DNA from 3 places in the Bradyrhizobium sp. 1200_D9_N1_1 genome. Region 1 is predicted to be linked to each of the others. Evidence: riboswitches for the same ligand, from Rfam matches in the RefSeq annotation. Region 1 holds a riboswitch; each other region holds the start of a gene.
What was found. Region 1 has a riboswitch for cobalamin ahead of AB5K84_RS04360 (ribonucleoside-diphosphate reductase subunit alpha). Riboswitches for the same ligand answer to the same signal wherever they lie in the genome.

Region 1 (6,914 bases):
TCGACTGGCGAACGTAGACGACGGCCTCAAAGCAGATCCGCCGCTTCCGGTGGATCGTCTACTGGAGGCGCGTCTTCTTGCCGCGATCCTCGACCGGCTCCTGCACCACCGCCACGTGCTGACGATCCGCGGCGACAGCTACCGACTCCGCGCCAAGAGTGGCTTCATCAAACCGCCGACCGCCGGTGACGGCCGTCCGGTCGGCTCCGCCTCCCTCCGTCCCGTCACCGGCGGAAGCGACCATCAAACGTCCGATGGTGGGGGCAGTTCTTCATGACGAAAAGGGGGCAGTTCCGGATGGCGTTCGACAGACTATGCTCAAGGTTGAACCCGGGCCAACTCAGCATCAAGGGCGGATAGATCCCTACCTATTCTGGGGAGGTCTTCGCTACATTGCCTTCTGATATGCTGCCCCGACGACTACAGTTTTCCAAGACAGAACGAAACAACATGACTCACCACGTGGATCTCGGACCTGGTGTGGCAAGCATACCAGCGCCAAGAAATCTTCCAAACCGTTCCGATCAGGGAGTGAGTTGGAACAAGTCCTACGAAGCCATCAACGCTTGTGGCCAAAAACCTCTTTTACGAGAGTTACTCACGCAACTACGTCAGCCTGCTGTCTTTCCCACTATGGCAAGGATCGCGGCGGATACAACTGACCTGGGCGTCAAGTACGACGAGGGCACGACAGCAACGTTTTCGCTCGATAGAGCTAACGCCGTTGTGCGAGCGATCGACACGCCTGACGATCAATCAATGCACGAAAGCTCTCGCGCGATCCCAAGTTGCGTTGTTCAGTAGGTCGACGGCGGCAGCGTCGTGGTATCCAGTCCCGTTGCCTTGATCCGACAATCGCGAATCGCGGCGATGATGCGCCGAGACAAGAACATCAAGGAGCGCGGACAACATGCGATAATTGGAAAGCCGCTGTACTACGCATATGAGTCTCGCAGACGAAAGCTCTCTCTGCCGGTGACCGCGGACACGACGTTGGCAATGGAGGTTTCGCACTTAGCATGTGTTTTGACCAAGAAACTTACGAGAACCGCTCAATACGAGACGAGGTGATGATTCCTTGCCTAGTCTGGACCTCGACGCGCGACACTTGGCTGGCTGTTTGCTCGTGCCGGAGCCCGGTTCAGGCAGCCATCGCCCGATGTTCGCCATGCCCTGACTTCTTCGCACTTGCAATATCAAAGGCGTCCTCATGTCATTCCCTTCGCGGACGGTTGCAGGCTGCCGAACCGTGTCGACCTTGAGAACGTCGGAGCTTCCTTGGGAAGGGCGGGGCGGGTTCCAGATAGGGCGTGGAAGCGCAGAAGCCCGCCAGGAATATGTAGATCCAAGCATTGCCTACCAAGGAGCCTTCGTCCGAAGTGGCCGTCAAAGTCAGCCGTCTGAGACAGGCGGAGATCTCGGAAGGGAAACCAAATGCACCCGGCGAGTCCCCGTCGGTGCATCCATTCCGCTCACCGTCAGATGTGTCGATGCCATGCTCCTCCTTGGAAGGCCAATGCCAAAACAGAGCCCCGAAACGACTTCATGACAGAAGAATCAGATATCAGATCTGCGAACGCAAACATTCGTGCAAGCACTGTCTGGACAATTGTGCTCGGCTTTGCCGCGGATCCGTTGATGCGTTGGAGCTGGCCTGACCCAAGGCAATACCTTAGAAGCATGCCTCAGTTCATTGACGCCTGTGGGGGCCGAGCATTTGCACATGGCACAGCCTACGTCGCGGGAGAGATTCGTGGCGCGGCCCTGTGGCTGCCTCCCAACGTGCAGCAAGATGAGGAGGCATTGGATGCAATCATGGCGCTATCCCTGCGCCCGGAGATTACCGAGGATATGGCACACTTGCGGCGGAGAATGGCCGAACATCGTCCCCACGAGCCACATTGGTATCTGCCACTCATTGCCGTCGATCCGAACTGGGTCGGAAAAGGGCTTGGCACGTTGCTGATGAACTACGCCCTTCAACGATGCGATGAGGACGGCATTGTTGCCTACCTCGAAAGTTCGAACCCTGAAAACATTCCCTTTTACCAACGTCACGGCTTCAAGGTCGTTGGTGAGATACAACACGGTTCTTCGCCGCCGCTCACGCCAATGTTGCGAACGGCTTCATTCCGACCCAGCAAGGCCGCGCCGCCGGATCGGCTCGTCACCCAGACTCAAGCATAGCTCCGCCTCATCCCGTTAGGATTGATTGCCAATAACCTGACATGACCGCGTTCGGTCAGGACGGCTTATGTTCGCGGCCAGACAACTGAGCACGTGAGGCGGCTCGCCGGGCCTGCGAAAAGCATACCAATCGTCTCTTCGGCAAAGTTGGCACGTCTGATGTGAGAGCTGGCGGGGTCAAATCCACTAAGCTGGGATATTGCCACGGGCGGCTGCATCGATTTGCGGTCGGGCTCCAGACAATTTTTGATCTAAGGCCACAGAAAGCGATGAATGGCGAGACGCGTATGGCTACCGAAACCCGATCCGGCCCAACTCAATTCGCGGACCGCGAACCGATCGATGCCAACATTCAGGATGTCCAGGGTTGCTGTTCCCCTGTTGGAGAATTTGCGACGCCACTTCCAAAGGTTTGAGCACATCTTGGCCGATCGCAGGCGCTGGGTCGTCGAGCGCACCTTTGCGTGGCTCGGCAGATGTGGGCATCTCTGCAAAGACTTCGAAGGTTCCGCCGCTACCGAGCTCGCCTGGCCGCTCGTCGCCCATCTGAGGCTCCTAACTCGCCGATTGGCCAGGCCTTGAGACATCTATGTTTTTTGAGTGAGGCTCTCAGGACAGGCGCTCGGCGAATTTCGAACCTCGACCTCGGGGCTGCTCCAACTGGTTAACTTGACTGTGCCGTCTTGACGAGTCTGGGCAAAGGCTTCTATATGTGGTGTCGTAGTGGTTTTAAATTCGCATATATGGTGGCACGGTGTTAGGGGGGAACCCATTGTGTCGGCAGCGGCTATTCCGAGGCATTAGCGCGACAGCGCTGGGAAGGCCGACAGCCGCAGCGACCCGCGAGCCAGGAAACCTACCGCGACAGAACCCATGTCCTCGGGCGGGGTGCCCGGTGGGTCGCTTGCAGCCGGGGACATTTGCCCGGTCCCCTCGCAAGTCGTCCGCACGGTCCCAGCCCCCAAATATCACGGGGTTGCCGATGTCGGCGTCTTACGATTTCGATCAGTATGGTCATCTCATTGAGCTGCCGAGTGTGCGGCAGCCCTCAGCGCAGGCAAAGCCTACCACACCTGAACTGTGTCTTGTGCAGCCCCCAGCATTGCCGGCTCCCCTGCCGAGGCCCCCCGCGCGATCGCCAACTCCGTCTGACCTTTCGCTCGATCGGTCGCGCGACGACCTGCTGACCTCGTTTGGTAGGCTGACGCTGACCGACCGCTATCTGCTCGCCGGCGAAGGCCTCCAGGACATGTTCGCCCGAGTGTCTTGCGCCTTCGCGGACAATGTTGCGCATGCCCAACGTCTATATGATGCGATGTCTCGGCTGTGGTTCATGCCGGCCACACCGGTGCTCTCCAACGGCGGCACGACGCGCGGCCTTCCGATCTCGTGCTTCCTTAACTCAGTGTCGGACTCGCTCGAAGGCATCGTCGGCACCTGGAACGAGAACGTCTGGCTTGCTTCCAATGGCGGCGGCATCGGCACCTACTGGGGTAATGTTCGCTCAATCGGCGAGAAGGCGAGGGGCGGCGTCACCTCGGGCATCATCCCGTTCATCCACGTCACGGACGGCCTCACGCTGGCGATCAGCCAGGGCTCGTTGCGGCGCGGCTCGGCGGCGGTCTATCTCGATATCCACCATCCCGAGATCGAGGAGTTCCTCGAGATCCGCAAGGCGTCTGGTGACTTCAACCGCAAGAGCCTCAACCTACATCACGGCATCAACGTCACCGACGAGTTCATGTGTGCCGTGGGCGCCGGCACCGCATTCGCTCTGCGCAGCCCGAAGACTAACGAGGTCGTCCGCGAGATCGACGCCCGCCAGCTGTGGCAACGCATCCTTGAGAACCGGCTGCAGACCGGCGAGCCTTATCTCTTGTTCATCGACACCGTGAACCGTGCGCTCCCCAAGCACCAGCGCGAGCTCGGCCTCGAGGTCTCGACCTCCAACCTGTGCAGCGAGATTACCCTGTCGACCGGCATCGATCATCGCGGCGAGGAGCGCACCGCGGTTTGCTGCCTGTCGTCGCTCAACCTCGAGACCTGGGACCAGTGGAATGAGGAGCCCGGCTTCATAGAGGACGTCATGCGCTTCCTAGACAACGTGCTCACGCACTTCATCACGGTGGCGCCGGACGGAATGAAGCGTGCCCGCTACGCCGCCCTGCGCGAGCGCTCCGTTGGCCTCGGCGTCATGGGCTTCCACTCGTTTCTCCAGGCCAAGGGCATTCCAATGGAGGGTACCTTGGCCAAGTCATTCAATCTGAACATGTTCCGAAAACTCCGTCGCGAAGCCGACGCCGCATCCGTGGCGCTCGCTCGCGAGCGTGGCCCGTGCCCGGATGCCCTGGAACGCGGCGTGATGGCGCGCTTCAGCCACAAGATCGCAATCGCGCCGACCGCCTCGATCAGCATCATCTGCGGGGGCACCAGCGCCTGCACTGAGCCGATCCCGGCCAACATCTACACCCACAAGACGCTATCCGGCGCCATCTCGGTGCGCAATCCGCACCTCGCTAAGGTGCTGGCCGCGAAAGGCGCCGACACCTCGGCGACCTGGGAGTCGATCATCGCGCACGACGGATCGGTCGCCCATCTCGACGTCCTGTCGGAGCACGAGAAAGCGATCTTTCGCACCGCCTTCGAGATCGACCAGCGCTGGATCGTCGAGCTTGCCGCCGACCGCGCCGCGTTGATTTGCCAGAGCCAGTCGATCAACCTCTATCTGCCGGCCGACGTCGATAAGTGGGACCTCCACATGCTGCACTGGACGGCGTGGAAGCGTGGGGTGAAGAGCCTCTACTACTGTCGATCAAAGTCGATCTCGCGCGCGGCGTTCGCCGGCAAGATTGCCGGGGATGCAACGCCGACGCAGCAGCCGGCGCGGCAGCGCACCGACTATGAGGAGTGCCTCGCATGTCAGTGATCGATCTATCGCGCGCCGATCCGCGCACGTTGATCGGCAAGGGACGCGTCGGCCTCCTTGACTCGACCGGCAGCTACGACGTCGATCGCTATGCCTGGGCTTACGAGTTCTGGAAGCGCCAGCAGCAGACCCACTGGATGGGCGAGGAGGTGCCGCTCGGCGCCGACCTCAACGACTGGGCTTCGGGCCGCGTCACCGACAGCGAGCGCGCGCTGCTCACCCAGATCTTCCGTTTCTTCACTCAGTCGGACATCGAGGTCGGCGACAACTATTTCAAGCGGTACATTCCGATCTTCCAGCCACTCACCGTCCAGATGATGATGGCCGCTTTCACTAACATGGAGACGGTTCATATCGACGCCTATGCCCTGCTACTCAAGACGCTCGGTATGCCTAAGACCGAGTTCGAGGCATTCCGCGGCTATGCGCAGATGCGCGCCAAGGCGGACTACATGCACGAGTTCGGCGTCGACAGCGTGGCGGATGTCGCCCGTACCCTGGCGATGTTCGGCGCCTTCACCGAAGGCATGGCCTTGTTCGCCAGCTTCGCCATGCTGCTCAACTTCCCACGCCACAACAAAATGAACGGCATGGGACAGATCGTAAGCTGGTCAGTGCGCGACGAGAGTCTCCACTGCGAGGGCATCATCAAGCTATTTCACGAATGGCACCGCGAAACCGGCGCGGTGACGCGCCCCGTCCGCGACGACATTGTCGACGTAGCCAAGACCATGGTGAAGCTGGAGGAGAACTTCGTCGAGCTCGCCTTCGGCCTTGGCAAGATCGAGGGGATGCTGCCTGAGCATATCCACGCCTACGTCCGCTACGTCGCCGACTGGCGACTGGCCCAACTCCGGATTGCCCCGGTCTTCGGCTTCTTCGAGGCGAAGGAGGGCGGGTTCACCCAGCTCAAGGCGCATCCGCTGCCGTGGCTCGTCGAGATTCTCAATGGCGTCGAGCACGCCAATTTCTTCGAGCAGCGCGCCACGGAGTACTCCAAGGCGGCGAGCCGCGGCAGCTGGGACGGCGAAGACGGGGTGTGGGCGACTTTCGGCCGTATCTAGCCCATTTTATTCATGCTAGCGGCATTGACAGCGGCAGGCGCCGATAGTCGTCGCCGTCACCCGCCAGCATGACAAAGGCATAGAACCGGACCTCCTCATCGTGGCGTCTTGATTGCAGCGCGACAAAGCCGGACACACAGATGGTTTGTTGGGTTAAGCCGGTACATGCGCTCCATTGCTGATGGCGGCTAGGGTTTACAGTATTTCCGCAGGTCGGTGAGGTGGGTCTCGTCAACCACCTTCATGAAGTCAATCAGCGCAACACGGCTACGCCCTTGAGCAGACGAATGTTCTCGATGATCGCCACGGCCGCCCCCCTCTTAGGGCTAGAGGGGATTACTATCACGCAATCGGAAGTTGTAAAGAGGGGCAACCCTGTCAAAGGGGGTCATCTTCATTGCAGCCCGGTCGGATCAGGCAAACCGATTTGTTCTTCATCCCCCTTCGCGTTTGATTTCGTCGCCGACCCACTGGCGGTCTTCCTCGGCCGTGGCTTCGCGGAGGTGATCTACTACGAGCAGACGCTGGCAATGCGGCTCGGATGACAGCCGCGTTTCTGTCCTAACACAAGAGTTCCGCTTCAGCGCTGCCGATCCACCTCTCGAGATTTTGCATCCGCTCTCCGAGGCGCTCCCAATTGATCCGCGCCAGCGGGGGTTCGGCAGGCTGATCGGGCGCAGAGATCGGCAGCGACGATGACGCAAGCCATCACGTCGTCGACGTTATGTCCCACCCTC
Region 2 (6,914 bases), 6.9 Mb from region 1:
TCGACCTTACCGGTGCCGATCCGATACAGGCCTCCGACGACTTTCAGCCGGTTCTGCTCAACTGCAGCCGTCAGAATCGGGCCCGTCGATCTGAGTTTGTTCACATTGTCGATCACATTTTTTCGGGTTGCGTGGGCGGATATATCGCCGGCTTGCCCTAGAGATGCGTTCACCGCGGGAGCAAGTGCGGTCACCAGGGATGAAATGTGCCCTGGCGGCGGCTTATCTTGATGGAGCGACTTGATCGTAGCGTCTATCGCGCCGCAATGATCGTGGCCTAGTACGAGGATTAGCGGCGTGTTCAGTACTGCGACCGCATATTCCATACTGGCGAGCGTATCATCATTAGCGAAGTTGCCGGCGACGCGGCAGACAAACAGATCACCGAGCCCGCTGTCGAACACAAGTTCGGGCGCCACGCGAGAGTCGGCGCAGCTCAAAACCGCCGCATATGGATTTTGGCCTTCGACCAAAGCCGAACGCTCGCGCCTGAAATCGTCGGCTCGCGATGTACCCTGGACATAACGATCGTTTCCCATCAGCAGCCGCTTCAGGGCAGCATCTGGCGACAGCAGGTTATCTGGCTTGGGCGTGCCTTTTGCTTCCCTTGCATCGGCAATTTTATTGCCGAATCGTAGGAAAACTGTCGAAGCAGCAAACAACAACAGCGAACGGCGCGAACGCGCAGTGCTGGTTAAATGGTTCATATTTGGAGAATTGGCTGCATGCATGTGTCGCCTCATCGCACGGCCTTACGCCACCCGGTGGCTTCGGCTTCCGCTTCGCTACAAAGCCAGCGTTCGCTGCGCTTCTTCGTCATATCGATTAGTTCGTAGCTGGCTTGCCCTGGCAGGTGATAAATCCGCTCGCCGCTGCGCTCGACAGTGCCTTTTATCAGGCACTCGGGGGACGGTGGTTCCGACAGCAGGACTGATCCGAGCAGTACTTCCTGCGCGTCGATCGGAACCGACCACGCGCCGATGATCATCGTGCCCTTATTGCGGCGAGGCCAGTCCCACGGAGCGATGAACGCTCCCGACCACAGTCCGGCATGGGCTGTGCTTGCCGACAACTCATAGACAGCGTGAGATGCAGCAGCCGATAGTGCCCAGCCCGAGCGTACCATCCAGACATTCACATTCTCGCCTTCGATGAAGCAGTTACCGAGGGCTCGTCTGTACTCATCGACTCTCTGGGTGTGACAATCCCAGGTTCGCCCATTTGAATGCTTGATAAGCTCGTCGCGAGCAGCTACGCCGCAGGCCCATTTGCGACCGTTGGTGTCGAGACAAATCTGGTCCGTCTCAGGAGCTTCGATGCCTGAGAGCCGAACGTTGGTTTTCTCGATCTCGATCGTATTGCCGTCGAGGATGCGCGGAGCACCGCTGAGCGTCGCGGCGCAGACCGGAGATGTGACGAGAGCGAGCAATGCGAACATAATTCCGCGGTTCACCGACAATAACCTTTCGCTCCTGATCCACGTTTCACGCACGATACGGTGCCGATACATTCGACTGCTTGACAGCATTATGTGCGTTATTCCGCCGGCATTTCCGAGCGCTCTATGAGCGCTTCGCCGGAACGCGAACCTACGGCCTGACGCTGCGTAAGGATCAAGTGATTTCTTCGGGGCGGGCGGCGGTATTCTTCGAGCATCGGCTCTCTCACTAGGACCGCGCTGTACCCTCCACCTGAGGGGGAAATCCTCGCGGGCGGGCCGAACGGGCGATGCTGAACAAACCCGAACCCCGGAATGTTGTGTTTTGCAAAAAAGGAGACCGACTATGAAGCGCCGGCGCTCGCGGTGGAGTCAGGCGTTGAGGAGCAACCTTGTTCTGGTCGGCCACGGCTCCCAGCGGCAATCTTGCCGCTGCCGACGGTTCTGCGATGAAATTTCGCATTTCACACGAAAAGATGTGAAAAATCTTGTCTGGCTCGCTCTGACCGATTTAGAAGAAGACGCAATGGAGTTCAGCGTAGACGCCCGCGCATAACTTAGCTCCTTGCGCGAGCAAACCGCGCAAATCCGATGCCTTTTCCGCCCGGCAGGATGATCGTTGATGTCGACCAGGGCAGGTGGAGCACAGTTATAGAAGTGTTTTCCATGCTTCGAAATCCGGATCTATGACGTGCAGACGAATGGGTGCCAGATAAGCTAGGGCCGAGCCAGTCTGGTCCTCGACGTTCTTGCGTACGGCTCTGAGCTTCCCGGTCTGCACGCTCCGAAATGCGCAAGCGCCCAGCGGTATGCTGGGTTGCTACCGGTGAACGGTTTCCGGTAACTTCCTCGCCGGCTTCGTCTCAGCACTCATTTCCTGGTGCCTTCGACGTTGCTACGCAAACTGATGTCCTCACACCGGGTGGAGTGAAGGCGGGAAAACCACATCTCGCAAGCTCGTGCGCGCCGCTGACACTAGGCGGAACAAACGGAATCGCGCGGCCCGACCTTCTTGCGACGGGACGGACTGCTGCGAGAAAGGCACCCGGACCGTTGCGGATGCTAAAACAAAGCAAGTGTAGAGCGCGTATGTCTTGCAATAGGTTCGAGGCGCTCCGCCACTGCGGCAAGATGTTGCTCTGCGGCGGTTTACTCAGGCCTTGGCTCTCCTAAGTCTTCCTCTTCTTTTGGCTCGGTGCGTTGGAACCAGGAGCCAGGGGGAAATTTCGCGATGCGTTTGGCAAAGGAGGATTGTGGCTCCCAATCCTGTCCTTCTCTCTTCTCGAAAGTGATGACCCCGTTGTGTGTAAAATAACGTGGTCCTTGGATACTACAATTCACCAAGAGCAGAACGCGCCACACGCCACCCTTCTCGGCCGGTTTATCATTCCGCTTCGGTAAGTAGTCCACTCCAACTGGTTCAATGATAGTGCAGCGGCCCTGCCGCAGAAGATCGCCGAGCCGGCCTTGCGGGGTAGTCACAAAGTTGAAGTTGGCCGGATCATGCAGAAAGCGAAGATTTGCGTCCCTTTCGCCATCTGCGACTTCACTGGCGATTAGGGAGAGCGCCAGGGCGCGCCAGCCCAATTCCATCGGCTTCGCATAAGTCGACGCAAGTTCAAGCGTGCCGTCGAGGGCGATCTTCCAGGCGATAACGTACTGTTCGTCCGATTTGTTGTCCCGGTGTCTGGTCCACGAAACGAAAATAAAGTCGTTTTGGCCAAGTTCAACAACGCCCCACATTTGAGGCACGAACTGTGCCACCTTCGAGACATTGGAGATAATTTGTTCTATCGTCTCACCATCTTGCGCTCGCCAAGTTGACTTCAGTCGTTCGACAAGGGGACTGTCGCTGGCCCGAATATTATTGCTCATGGCAGCCGGCCAGGCGAGGCAGATTAAAAATCCGACCACGCTAAGCCATAGCGCGGGTCTTCCAGGCATTCTCTTCATAACCCTCGGCCTATCGCGTTTCATCCAAATATCTTGTGAAGCAGGCAACCTCGAACCTGCTATGCCATCGCAAGAAGTTTACGGGGATGCACCCGCTAGCTGTCCCGCGCGAGCAGGCGCTCCCCTCTATGTCATGCGCAGCTAACTTCCCCGGCAGCGACTGCGTCAATTGGCTGAGCTGGACCTGCCCAGAGGAGGAGACTGGGCATTCCGAGGGTCTGCATTCTTCGTGCCAGGCAATAGGCGGAAAATTTCACGGAGTTTGTGTCACTCTTGTCGACTTTCCGACCTTTGCATGTTTTCGATGTTTCTGTTTGGCGTATCCGCCGCAGCTTGTGCATCCATGTCCCGCACCGGATATTTAGCAGAAGAGTTGAACGCCTCGATGCCGGATGCCTGTGGACGGAAGTGGGTTTGCCGCCATTGAGCTGTGTGGTTCGCTATCGTGCCGCCCGCGTTCGAGCTGCGTGATTGCCAAGCACCAAGCCGGCTTGATCCCAGCTCTGAAGTCTGGGTGGCACGCAAATCAACCCCTCGCCAGTTGCTAAATTTCGCCACGTGCCTTGGCCTATTCGCCGCAGATCCTTTAGTTGAGCGAAGAGCTGGCTAGCTGAGGTGCTGGGCGAACCTCTGGAAATCGCAAAGCCGCATTGAAAGCGCTCTGATATAACGTCGGTACTCCCGCCGGCAGGCTGCTTCTGTCCCTTTCATCAATTTAGCGTGCGGCTCCGCCTCAAGGCAGCTCCGATGCTTATCCGGCATCTGAGAAGGATATGTCTGATTATGACATCTCTGATGAGAGAATGTTTCTAGATGGTGAAGTCACAGAGATGCACGGTCATTCGGCTAGCGGATGTCGCAGATTAGCTTGCACATAATCTGAGAGGTTGACGGAAGAGTTCTCCTGCCGATAATCCAAGTCGTCGAGGTTCTCCGGTTCCCATTGATCCGGAGCTAAGAGGGAAGCCGGTGCAAATGCCGGCTCTGCCCCCGCAACTGTGAGCGGCGAGCCGCTGTCCGACGATGTCGCTGAAGCCTGCACGGCTTCGGGAAGGCCGGACAGCAGCGATGACCAGCAAGCCAGGAGACCGGCCCCGACAATATATTGGTCCACGGGCGGGGTGTCTCGGTGGTGCGCCAAGCAGCCGTCGCACGCGCGACTTCTCCTGCCTGCGTCCGCCATGGCCTTTGTCCCCAACAGGGGTTAACGCTATGTCTCCTCTCTCTCTTCCAGTTGCTACGCTCGGAACGCCACGCATCGGCCCAAGGCGTGAGCTCAAGCTCGCTCTAGAAAGCTACTGGGCTGGAAAGATTAGTGAACAGCAGTTGCACGAAGACGCATTCGGCCTACGCGCAGCGAACTGGGCTCGTCAAAAATCGCTCGGCGTCACGATCATTCCGTCAAACGACTTCTCGCTGTATGATCAGGTGCTCGATACAAGCGTCATGGTTGGCGCAATCCCGGAGATCTACGCCGCGAACGGAGAATCCGTTTCGCTCCAAACGTACTTCGCCATGGCCCGCGGATCGCAATGCGGCGAGCAGGATGCGAGTTGCGCCCAGAGCCCGCGGGGATCTGGCGTGCCCGCGCAGGAAATGACCAAGTGGTTCGATACCAACTACCACTACATGGTTCCTGAGTTTTACCGGGGACAGGCGTTCAGACTGTGCTCTCGCAAACCCGTCGAAGAGTATGAGGAAGCGAGGGCTCTTGGCTTTCAGACCCGCCCTGTCCTGATCGGGCCGGTCACATTTTTAAAGCTCGGCAAGAGTACCGATAGTGCGTTCCAGCCCCTCTCTCTCCTCGATGATCTGATACCCGTCTATATCGACCTTCTGCATGAATTAGCCAAACGAGGGGCAAGTTGGGTTCAGTTTGACGAGCCCTGCCTGGTCCTTGATCTGGATGAGGCGGCGCGAAATTCGTTGCTGCACGCCTATAACCGGTTCGCAAAGGAGGGACCCGCTATCAAGATCATGCTTGCGAGCTATTTCGGCGCCCTAGGCGACAATCTGGATACTGCCTTGAGCCTGCCAATTTCCGGTCTGCACGTCGATTTGGTTCGAGCGCCAGAACTATTGGATCAGATCGTTGCTGACGGCCGAAGTGATCTCGTCATGTCGCTCGGTGTCATCGACGGCCGGAATGTGTGGCGGTCGAACTTGCCGTCGCTCCGTCAGCGGCTGAAGCCCTCGATTGCGAAGCTTGGCAGGCACCGTGTACAGCTCGCTCCATCCTGCTCGCTGCTTCACGTGCCGGTCGATGTTGAACTCGAGACCGGGCTCGCGTCCGACGTCAAGAGCTGGCTTGCTTTCTCGGTTCAGAAGATGCGTGAGCTTGCGATCCTGGCGCGGGTACTCGCAGGCGACCAGAATGTTGGGCTAGCTCTTGCCGAGTCGGAATGCGCTGCGACTGCCCGCCGGACCTCGCCGAAGATCCATAATGCCAACGTCGCTGTCCGAATGAGGGCGATCGATCAGACGATGCGCCAGCGCGCCACCCCGTTTGCCCGTCGTTCCGAGATCCAAAGGGAACGCTTTGGACTACCGGCTTTTCCCACCACGACGATAGGATCGTTTCCGCAGACCACAGCGGTGCGAAATGCTCGCGCGGCGCATGCGCGAGGTGCGATGAGCGAGGAGCAATACGACAGGTTCCTCAAAGAGGAGATAGCCCGCGCCGTACGTTGGCAGGAGGACATCGGTCTTGACGTCCTCGTTCATGGCGAATTCGAGCGTAATGACATGGTGCAGTACTTCAGCGAGCAACTCGCCGGCTTCGCATTTACAAGGAATGGATGGGTTCAGTCCTATGGTTCGCGCTGCGTTAGGCCCCCGATCCTGTTTGGCGATGTAGTGCGGCCGAAGCCGATCACCGTGGAATGGTGGCGCTACGCGCAATCACTAACTAGTAAGCCGATGAAGGCGATGTTGACCGGACCGGTGACGATCCTGAACTGGTCGTTTGTTCGCGATGATATTCCTAGAAGCGAGGTCTGCCGTCAGCTTGCGCTCGCGATGCGCGATGAAGTCCGCGATCTCGAGAATGCCGGTGCGGCGATGATACAGATCGACGAAGCTGCACTTCGCGAAGGATTGCCATTGCGCCGGTCGGACTGGAAGGCATATCTCGATTGGGCCGGAGATTGCTTCCGCATCTGCTCATCGGGCGTTACCGATCAAACGCAAATCCATACACATATGTGCTACTCAGAGTTTAACGACATCATCGGTGCGATCGCTGCAATGGATGCGGATGTCATTTCAATCGAGACGTCGCGATCGAAAATGGAGCTGCTGGATGCGTTCAGGAGGTACGAATATCCAAATCAAATCGGACCGGGCGTGTACGACATTCACTCTCCGCGCGTTCCCGAGACGGACGAAATGAAGGAGCTGATCGTGCTAGCTCGGACGCGCTTGCAGGATTCTCAGCTCTGGGTCAATCCGGACTGCGGCCTAAAAACGCGCAAATGGGAGGAGGTTCGGCCTGCGCTCGCCAACATGGTCGCTGCCGCGCGCG
Region 3 (6,914 bases), 3.8 Mb from region 1:
ACGGTGCCTGGCGGCTGGAGCAGAAGTAAGCCGCCGCGGGAAAAATTGTTTCTACTCGATAACGATGTTCGCCGTGACCTATTTCCCAGGCTTAGGTTGATCGTCCTTGAGGCGTTTGATGGGGACACGCCGATGACAGAACTTGAGGACAGGCTGGAACGGTTCGAGACGCTCACGGCCGAATGCGAGCTGATCGCCAAGCTCGCCACCGACAGCACCAAGCGCGAATTCTATCTCAAGCTCGCCGAGCACTATTATCAGCTTGCGCGCGAGACGCGGGCTGCGGTCGCGACCAGCGCTGCGGCCTGAAGGCGGCTGCAATCCGTTCTTAACATTTGGCACGCATCCTTTGACTTTGATGGGAGCGAGCGTCGCGATTCGCGATGGCTCGCAGTGGGAATGCCGGGACTCGCTGCAATGCAGCGTGTACAATCCCATGCGTCTGCTTGCGGTCCTCATTCTCGCGCTCATGGCGGCGGCCTGCAATCAGGAGCAGGACATCACCGGCTCGACCGCAGCCTGCCCGGTGCGGAACTACAGCTCCTACAACCCCCGCGACATGAACCAATGCGTGGCCGCCTGCAAGGCGTGCGACCATGGCAACACGGTCACCTGCACCACGTCCTGCACGCTCAAGGGCGCGCACTGAGCGGCCAGCGGTTTGCAGAAGCTTGAGGGCCGGGATCGCCGGCCCCTTGGGCATTGAGGGGTTGACGGTGTCGGGGCACCGGAACGATTCACCTGACATAATCATTGGTAGGAGCAGGCAGGACGCGGAGTCGCATGGAATGGGTATGCTCGATCCCGGCCGGTTTCTGGTGTCGTGCTCGCAGTGCGACGCGTGGCCGATGGCGGCCAACGTCAAACGCTCGAGCTGGTCGACGTCCCCGAGCGAGGTCCGCTTCGTGTGTCCGCGCTGTCGCCGCGAGGAGACCGCGATCATCTCCGCCTCGGGCGGATTGACGCCGATCCGGCGCATCGACATCCCGCCGCGCGACGTCACGGTGGCCTGGGCTCAGGCACAGCGCCAGAGAGGGCGGGCGTAGCCGGCCGCTCTATTGCGCGATCCCGTTTCGGAACCCGGGCGATCGTCGGACGTTTCCGCCCCAACATCACGTATCGAGGCCGGGCGAATGATCAGCGCGCATTTCGACACCCGTACACGGATCAACATGAAGCTGGCGCTGGATCGGATTTGCCGCAATCGGCCCAGGGGCGAGGATCATGGGTTCCGCAGGTCGGTCGCCGAGAACATCGTCCGCTGCGCGCTCGCGGGCCGAACCGGCATCGGCCAGCTTGTCGATGCCGGTGAGCGGGCGGTGGTCACGACGCGCGCGGTGCGGAAGCCTGACTGATTGTGTTTGCCTCGCGTTTGCAGCTCATCGTTCAACCGGTCGATTGACTCTCCGTACGGCCGCCTCGTAGATTGATCGGTGACGGTTCTCCGCACGGAGATCAAAAGGGAACGTGGTGCGAGATTGTCCCAATGCCGGGATTGTCCCAACGCCACGGCTGCCCCCGCAACTGTAAGCGGTGAATCTTTCGTCATATGCCACTGGGAATCTCGGTCCTGGGAAGGCGACGTAAGGTAACGACCCGCGAGCCAGGAGACCTGCCGTCAGCCGTGGTCACACGCGAAGATGTCGGTCGGGGAGTACAGGCATTAGCTTCACCGGAGCAATCGATTGCTCCGCCGTAAAGCCTCGTTCGCTGTGACGTGCCACTGACGTCATGCCGAGGTTACAACTGTGTCCCGTATTGTCTCTGCCGCCAGGCGCCTTCGCGCCGGCATCGTTGCTGCCGTTTTCCTCCATGCGATCGATCTCCCCACAGCTTTCGCGCAGCAAGCCGCCGCCGAGCAGCTGCCGCCGGTCGAAGTGACCAGGCCCGACGATCAGAACCGCACACGCGCCAGGGCGATCGGCGATGGCGACACGGCGAGGCTGCGAGCCCCGAGCGGAGCGCCGGCAGGCAATGGCGCCGGCTCGTCCGGCTCCGGCGGCGAGGCGGTCGCCGGCAACGGAGGCATCGTCGGGGCCGCCGCGACCGTCATCACGGCCGCGGATATCGCACATGCGCCCTCGCAGACGCTTGCCGAGATCATCGCGACGCAAGTCCCGGGTGCCCAGATCACGACGCTCTATGGCGGCCAGATCGGCGCGAAGACCAGCGTCGACCTGCGCGGCTTCGGCGCGTTTGCCACTGCCAATTCGCTGGTGCTGATCAACGGGCGGCGGCTGAACGACATCGACATCGCGCAGGTGGACCTCTCCACTGTCCCGCTCAATTCCATTGAGCGTATCGAGATCACGCGCGGCAATGCCGGCGCGGTGCTCTATGGGGACAATGCGGTCGGCGGCGTGATCAACATCATCACCAGGAACGGCGTCGGCGGGCCGCCCGTTGCCGCGCGCATCGAGGCCGGCTTCGGCTCGTTCGACACCAGGCTTGGCAATGTCTCGACGTCGCTCAATTCCGGTCCGTGGTCGACCTCGTTCTACGGCAATGCCGTCAAGACAGACGGCTACCGCGACAACAATCGCCTTGTCCAGGAGAATGGCGTCGGCAACCTGAACTACACGACATCAGACCTGACTGCTTTCGTCACCGTTACCGGCGACAATCAGGAGCTGCGATTGCCGGGCGGCCGCACCGTCGATCCGTCCATCGGCGTCGACGAGCTCGCGACCAACCGACGGGGCACCAGCACACCCTTCAACTACGCCAACCAGCAGGGCTTCAGCGCGACGGCCGGCTTCACGAAGACCCTGGCCAACGGCATCGATCTCATCGTGGACGGCGGTGTGCGCGACAAGAAGCAGCAGAGCGCGTTCTTCTCCGGCCCAGCGCCGGTTCCCGCGTTGTTCACGTCCACCTATGTCGATGCCGATCTGACGACATGGTCGATCACGCCGCGGCTCAGCGTGAAGGGCTTGCTGCTGGGGATGCCGTCGCAACTGCTGACCGGCCTCGATTATTACGATGCGAGCTTTCAGCAGAACCGCGGCGCCGGCCAGGGGCTTGCGCCCTGGCACAATTACGATCTCAGGCAGCAGACGGTTGCGGGCTATTTTCAGCACACATTGGGTGTGGCGCCGACGACGGACGTCTCCTATGGCGTGCGGGTGCAGAGCGTCAGTCTCTCGGCGCGCGATCATTTTGACGTCGCCGCTCCGTTCAACACCGACATCGGCGCGCTCCCGCTCAGGAGCGACGAGACCCAATACGCGCTGCACCTCGGGGGCGAGCATCGCCTCAATGACATCGTCTCGCTGTTCGGCCGCGCTGCGCGCGCATTCCGCACGCCGGATGTCGATGAGCGTGTGTCGTCGGGCCCTTCATTCGACCCCTTCTTCAATCCGCTGCCGCAGACCTTCCGGCTCAAGACCCAGACCTCGCAGGATGTCGAGGGCGGGCTGCGCATCAAGGGAGGCGGGCTGCAATTGCAGAGCAGCCTCTATCTGATGGACCTCGCCAACGAGATCCACTTCAGTCCGATCCTGTTCTACAACACCAACCTCGATCCGACCCGCCGTTACGGCTCGGAGACCAGTCTGTCCTATCGCGTCAACGACTCTCTGCTCCTGCGCTCCGGCATGGCCTATACAAGGGCCGTGTTTCGCGAGGGCGTCTGGGCCGGCAACGACGTGCCGCTGGTGTCGCGCTACACCGCGAGTGCAGGCGTCACTTGGAACATCTGGCAGAACTATGTGGTGCTCGACGCCACCGCGCGCTTCTGGAGCGAGCGGCGCATGGACAATGACCAGGCGGGAACACAGCGGCCGATCCCAGCCAATGGCACGATCGATCTCAAGCTCAGCGGTCAGTACGAGCGCTACTTCTGGTCTTTGAGCGTCAACAACGTGCTGAACGCGCTCTACTACGACTATGCGATCGCAAGCACCTTCACGGACGGCCGCTTCAGTGCCTATCCGCTGCCGGGCCGCACCTATCTGCTCAAGGCCGGCGCCAAATTCTGATCAAGGCTCTGATCGCGACGGGGGCTGTCATAGGCTCCCGAATGGACTAGAATTCGAAAAGAAGGAGATTACTCATGGCTCTCAGCATCCTGCCGCCTCACGCCGACCGTTTCCGGCTCCATCCGGTCGCGCCGCGCCTTGCACCGATGTTCTGCTTTGCGCTGCTGGCGGTGTCATGCGCGCTCGCAAGTCTTGCGCTCGCCTGCGCAACGCCCTTTGCGGCCTTCGCGGTCGTCGCGGCCGCGATGTTGCCGCTGCGGCCGGCACTGCTCGTCGTCAGCGGCGCGTGGCTCGTGAACCAGAGCATCGGCTTCGGCGTGCTGCACTATCCCGTTGCCGGGAGCACGATCGCCTGGGGCTTTGTCATTGGCGCTGCTGCACTCGTCGCGACCGCGGCCTCGTCCGCCGCGCTCCGTGCGCTGGCGCATGGCCGCACGCCCCTGATGCTGGCGATCGCATTCGTCCTCGCCTACGCGGCCTATGAGCTCGTGCTGCTCGCTGCGACGCCGGTCCTCGGCGGAGCGGGCGCCTTCACCGCGGCCATCGTGGCGCGGATTGGACTGACCGGCGCCGTCTGGCTCGCCGGCCTCGTCGCCGCCTGCGAGATCGTCCGCCTGGTCGATCCGTTCGGGCGCAAGGGCGCGATGTCGGCCTGAGCGGCCCTCTGAAAGCCCCGGATGGAGCGCAGCGAAATCCAGGCTACGAGATCTTGCGTTGCCCGACGGGCAAAACACCCCCGCGGTCGGTCAATCCGCTTGCGCAAAAATATTCCACTTTGCCGAAATTCGGAATTGACGTATGTGTCGCCCATCCCGGCTCATCCTTGAGGGGCGATCTTGTGTCGTCACGTTTCGCGAGCCGGGCTTGCGGTGGACGCGGCAGCGTCGGGCGCGAGAGTTAAGGGCAGGGCGGATTGCTCTCCGTGAGCCCGAGACTTCGTGCTGGATGAGCGACGCTGTCAGGTTCGTCTCGCCTGTAAGTTTCCGGCTCCGTCGACAGGGCTGGGAAAACTGCGGCGAAATGGCGGGCCGTGCGTACGGCAAAACCGTGTGGTCCTGGCCGTCGTTGCTACGGTCAAGCTCTTGCGGATGCGGCAGTCGCGTCAACCGGCGCGATGTCGGCGACTTTCGCGAGAGTGAGGGAGGCCAGAACGAACTCGGCTCCCGGGAGAGCACGGCATAAGCCGTCCAACCACTGCGCAGGGAAGGCCGAGTGATTGGCTACACCTGTATGCTGCTGTGCGGTTTCTCTGCGCGTGCTTTCGCGCAGCAGACCGCGGGTGCCGTCGGGCACCCGGCCTTCCCTGCGCCCTCTCGATTGAGAGGGTGGAGCGATCAAGCAAAGCTCGGGCGAAATCCGCCGCGAGGATGCGAAGGCGTGTCTGCGATTTACGATGCGAGTTGGAGGATGACGCCGATGCATCTCGCTCCGTCATTGCGAGCGCAGCGAAGCAATCCAGAATCCGTCAGCGGAAAGACTCTGGACTGCTTCGCTGCGCTCGCCACGACCATGTGGAGAGTGCGTGTCCACTGCCGGGGATGGCGGGCTTGGTGATGTCGACAGCGACTCACTCCAAGGTGTGGTGCGTGATCGGGCGCGTCATACCCGCCTGGAAATCTCAGGTTGTGGATTGTCATCTTCGCGGGGGTATCCCAGTAGGCCGATCCGTGTCTTCCCGGTAACGAATGTGCCATCCACGCAACACTCCTTCCGGATTAAGCCCTCATCGTCAGCCGTTCGCATCACCGCCGCTTTTTAGCCACACCCGAACATGAATAAAATTGCTCGAATGTTTTAGGGGCAGCGGCGGTCCTCGAGGCGAACGGGAAATCCCAAGGTCGATTCAAATCTTGGGTCTGATTTTTCGGGTCTGAAAGGGTTGGCCGGGGAAACTGGTTTGCGATGAACGCAAAGACCAACATCAAGCAGAGGCTGCCGAGCCGTCACGTGACGGAAGGCCCTGCGCGCGCGCCCCATCGCTCCTACTTCTACGCCATGGGTCTGACGACGGAGCAGATCCACCAGCCCTTCGTCGGCGTCGCCTCCTGCTGGAACGAGGCCGCGCCCTGCAACATCGCTTTGATGCGCCAGGCGCAGGCGGTGAAGAAGGGCGTCGCGCATGCCGGCGGCACACCCCGCGAATTCTGCACCATCACCGTGACCGACGGCATCGCCATGGGCCATGACGGCATGCGCTCCTCGCTGCCGTCGCGCGAATGCATCGCCGATTCCGTCGAGCTGACCGTCCGCGGCCATGCCTATGACGCCCTCGTCGGCCTTGCCGGCTGCGACAAGTCGCTGCCGGGCATGATGATGGCGATGGTTCGCCTCAACGTGCCCTCGATCTTCATCTATGGCGGCTCGATCCTGCCCGGCAACTTCCGCGGGCAGCAGGTCACCGTGCAGGACATGTTCGAGGCCGTCGGCAAGCACTCGGTCGGCGCCATGTCGGACGAGGATCTCGACGAGATCGAGCGCGTGGCGTGCCCCTCGGCGGGTGCCTGCGGCGCGCAGTTCACGGCCAACACCATGGCGACCGTCTCGGAAGCCATCGGCCTTGCGCTGCCTTACTCGGCCGGTGCTCCGGCACCGTATGAAATCCGCGACGCCTTCTGCATGACCGCGGGCGAGAAGGTGATGGAGCTGATCGACCAGAACATCCGGCCGCGCGACATCGTCACCCGCAAGGCGCTGGAGAATGCGGCCGCCGTGGTCGCGGCCTCCGGCGGCTCGACCAATGCTGCGCTGCACCTGCCGGCGATCGCGCACGAGTGCGGCATCAAGTTTGACTTATTCGACGTCGCCGAAATCTTCAAAAAGACACCATATGTCGCGGATTTGAAGCCGGGCGGCCGTTATGTCGCCAAAGACATGTTTGAAGTAGGTGGCATCCCGCTTCTGATGAAGACGCTGCTCGACAACGGATTTCTCCAC

Region 2: another riboswitch for cobalamin. It lies ahead of metE (5-methyltetrahydropteroyltriglutamate--homocysteine S-methyltransferase); the one in region 1 lies ahead of AB5K84_RS04360 (ribonucleoside-diphosphate reductase subunit alpha).
Region 3: another riboswitch for cobalamin. It lies ahead of AB5K84_RS22615 (TonB-dependent receptor); the one in region 1 lies ahead of AB5K84_RS04360 (ribonucleoside-diphosphate reductase subunit alpha).

What each region holds. Positions count from the first base shown of each region.
Region 1 is NZ_CP197226.1:904,023-910,936, forward strand. Features, by position in the region: gene AB5K84_RS04345 (ATP-binding protein) at 1-277, shown strand, start outside; gene AB5K84_RS04350 (GNAT family N-acetyltransferase) at 1,546-2,187, shown strand; partial or broken gene AB5K84_RS04355 (transposase) at 2,623-2,769, shown strand; cobalamin riboswitch at 2,895-3,065, shown strand; gene AB5K84_RS04360 (ribonucleoside-diphosphate reductase subunit alpha) at 3,170-5,113, shown strand; gene AB5K84_RS04365 (ribonucleotide-diphosphate reductase subunit beta) at 5,104-6,177, shown strand; gene AB5K84_RS04370 (hypothetical protein) at 6,465-6,722, shown strand.
Region 2 is NZ_CP197226.1:7,829,716-7,836,629, reverse strand. Features, by position in the region: gene AB5K84_RS37195 (carbonic anhydrase) at 1-731, opposite strand, end outside; gene AB5K84_RS37190 (thermonuclease family protein) at 740-1,453, opposite strand; gene AB5K84_RS37185 (hypothetical protein) at 2,588-3,313, opposite strand; gene AB5K84_RS37180 (hypothetical protein) at 3,659-3,949, opposite strand; cobalamin riboswitch at 4,301-4,502, shown strand; gene metE (5-methyltetrahydropteroyltriglutamate--homocysteine S-methyltransferase) at 4,604-6,914, shown strand, end outside.
Region 3 is NZ_CP197226.1:4,695,801-4,702,714, forward strand. Features, by position in the region: gene AB5K84_RS22590 (adenylate/guanylate cyclase domain-containing protein) at 1-29, shown strand, start outside; gene AB5K84_RS22595 (hypothetical protein) at 133-309, shown strand; gene AB5K84_RS22600 (hypothetical protein) at 437-649, shown strand; gene AB5K84_RS22605 (hypothetical protein) at 789-1,046, shown strand; gene AB5K84_RS22610 (hypothetical protein) at 1,134-1,355, shown strand; cobalamin riboswitch at 1,421-1,634, shown strand; gene AB5K84_RS22615 (TonB-dependent receptor) at 1,749-3,980, shown strand; gene AB5K84_RS22620 (hypothetical protein) at 4,055-4,636, shown strand; gene ilvD (dihydroxy-acid dehydratase) at 5,883-6,914, shown strand, end outside.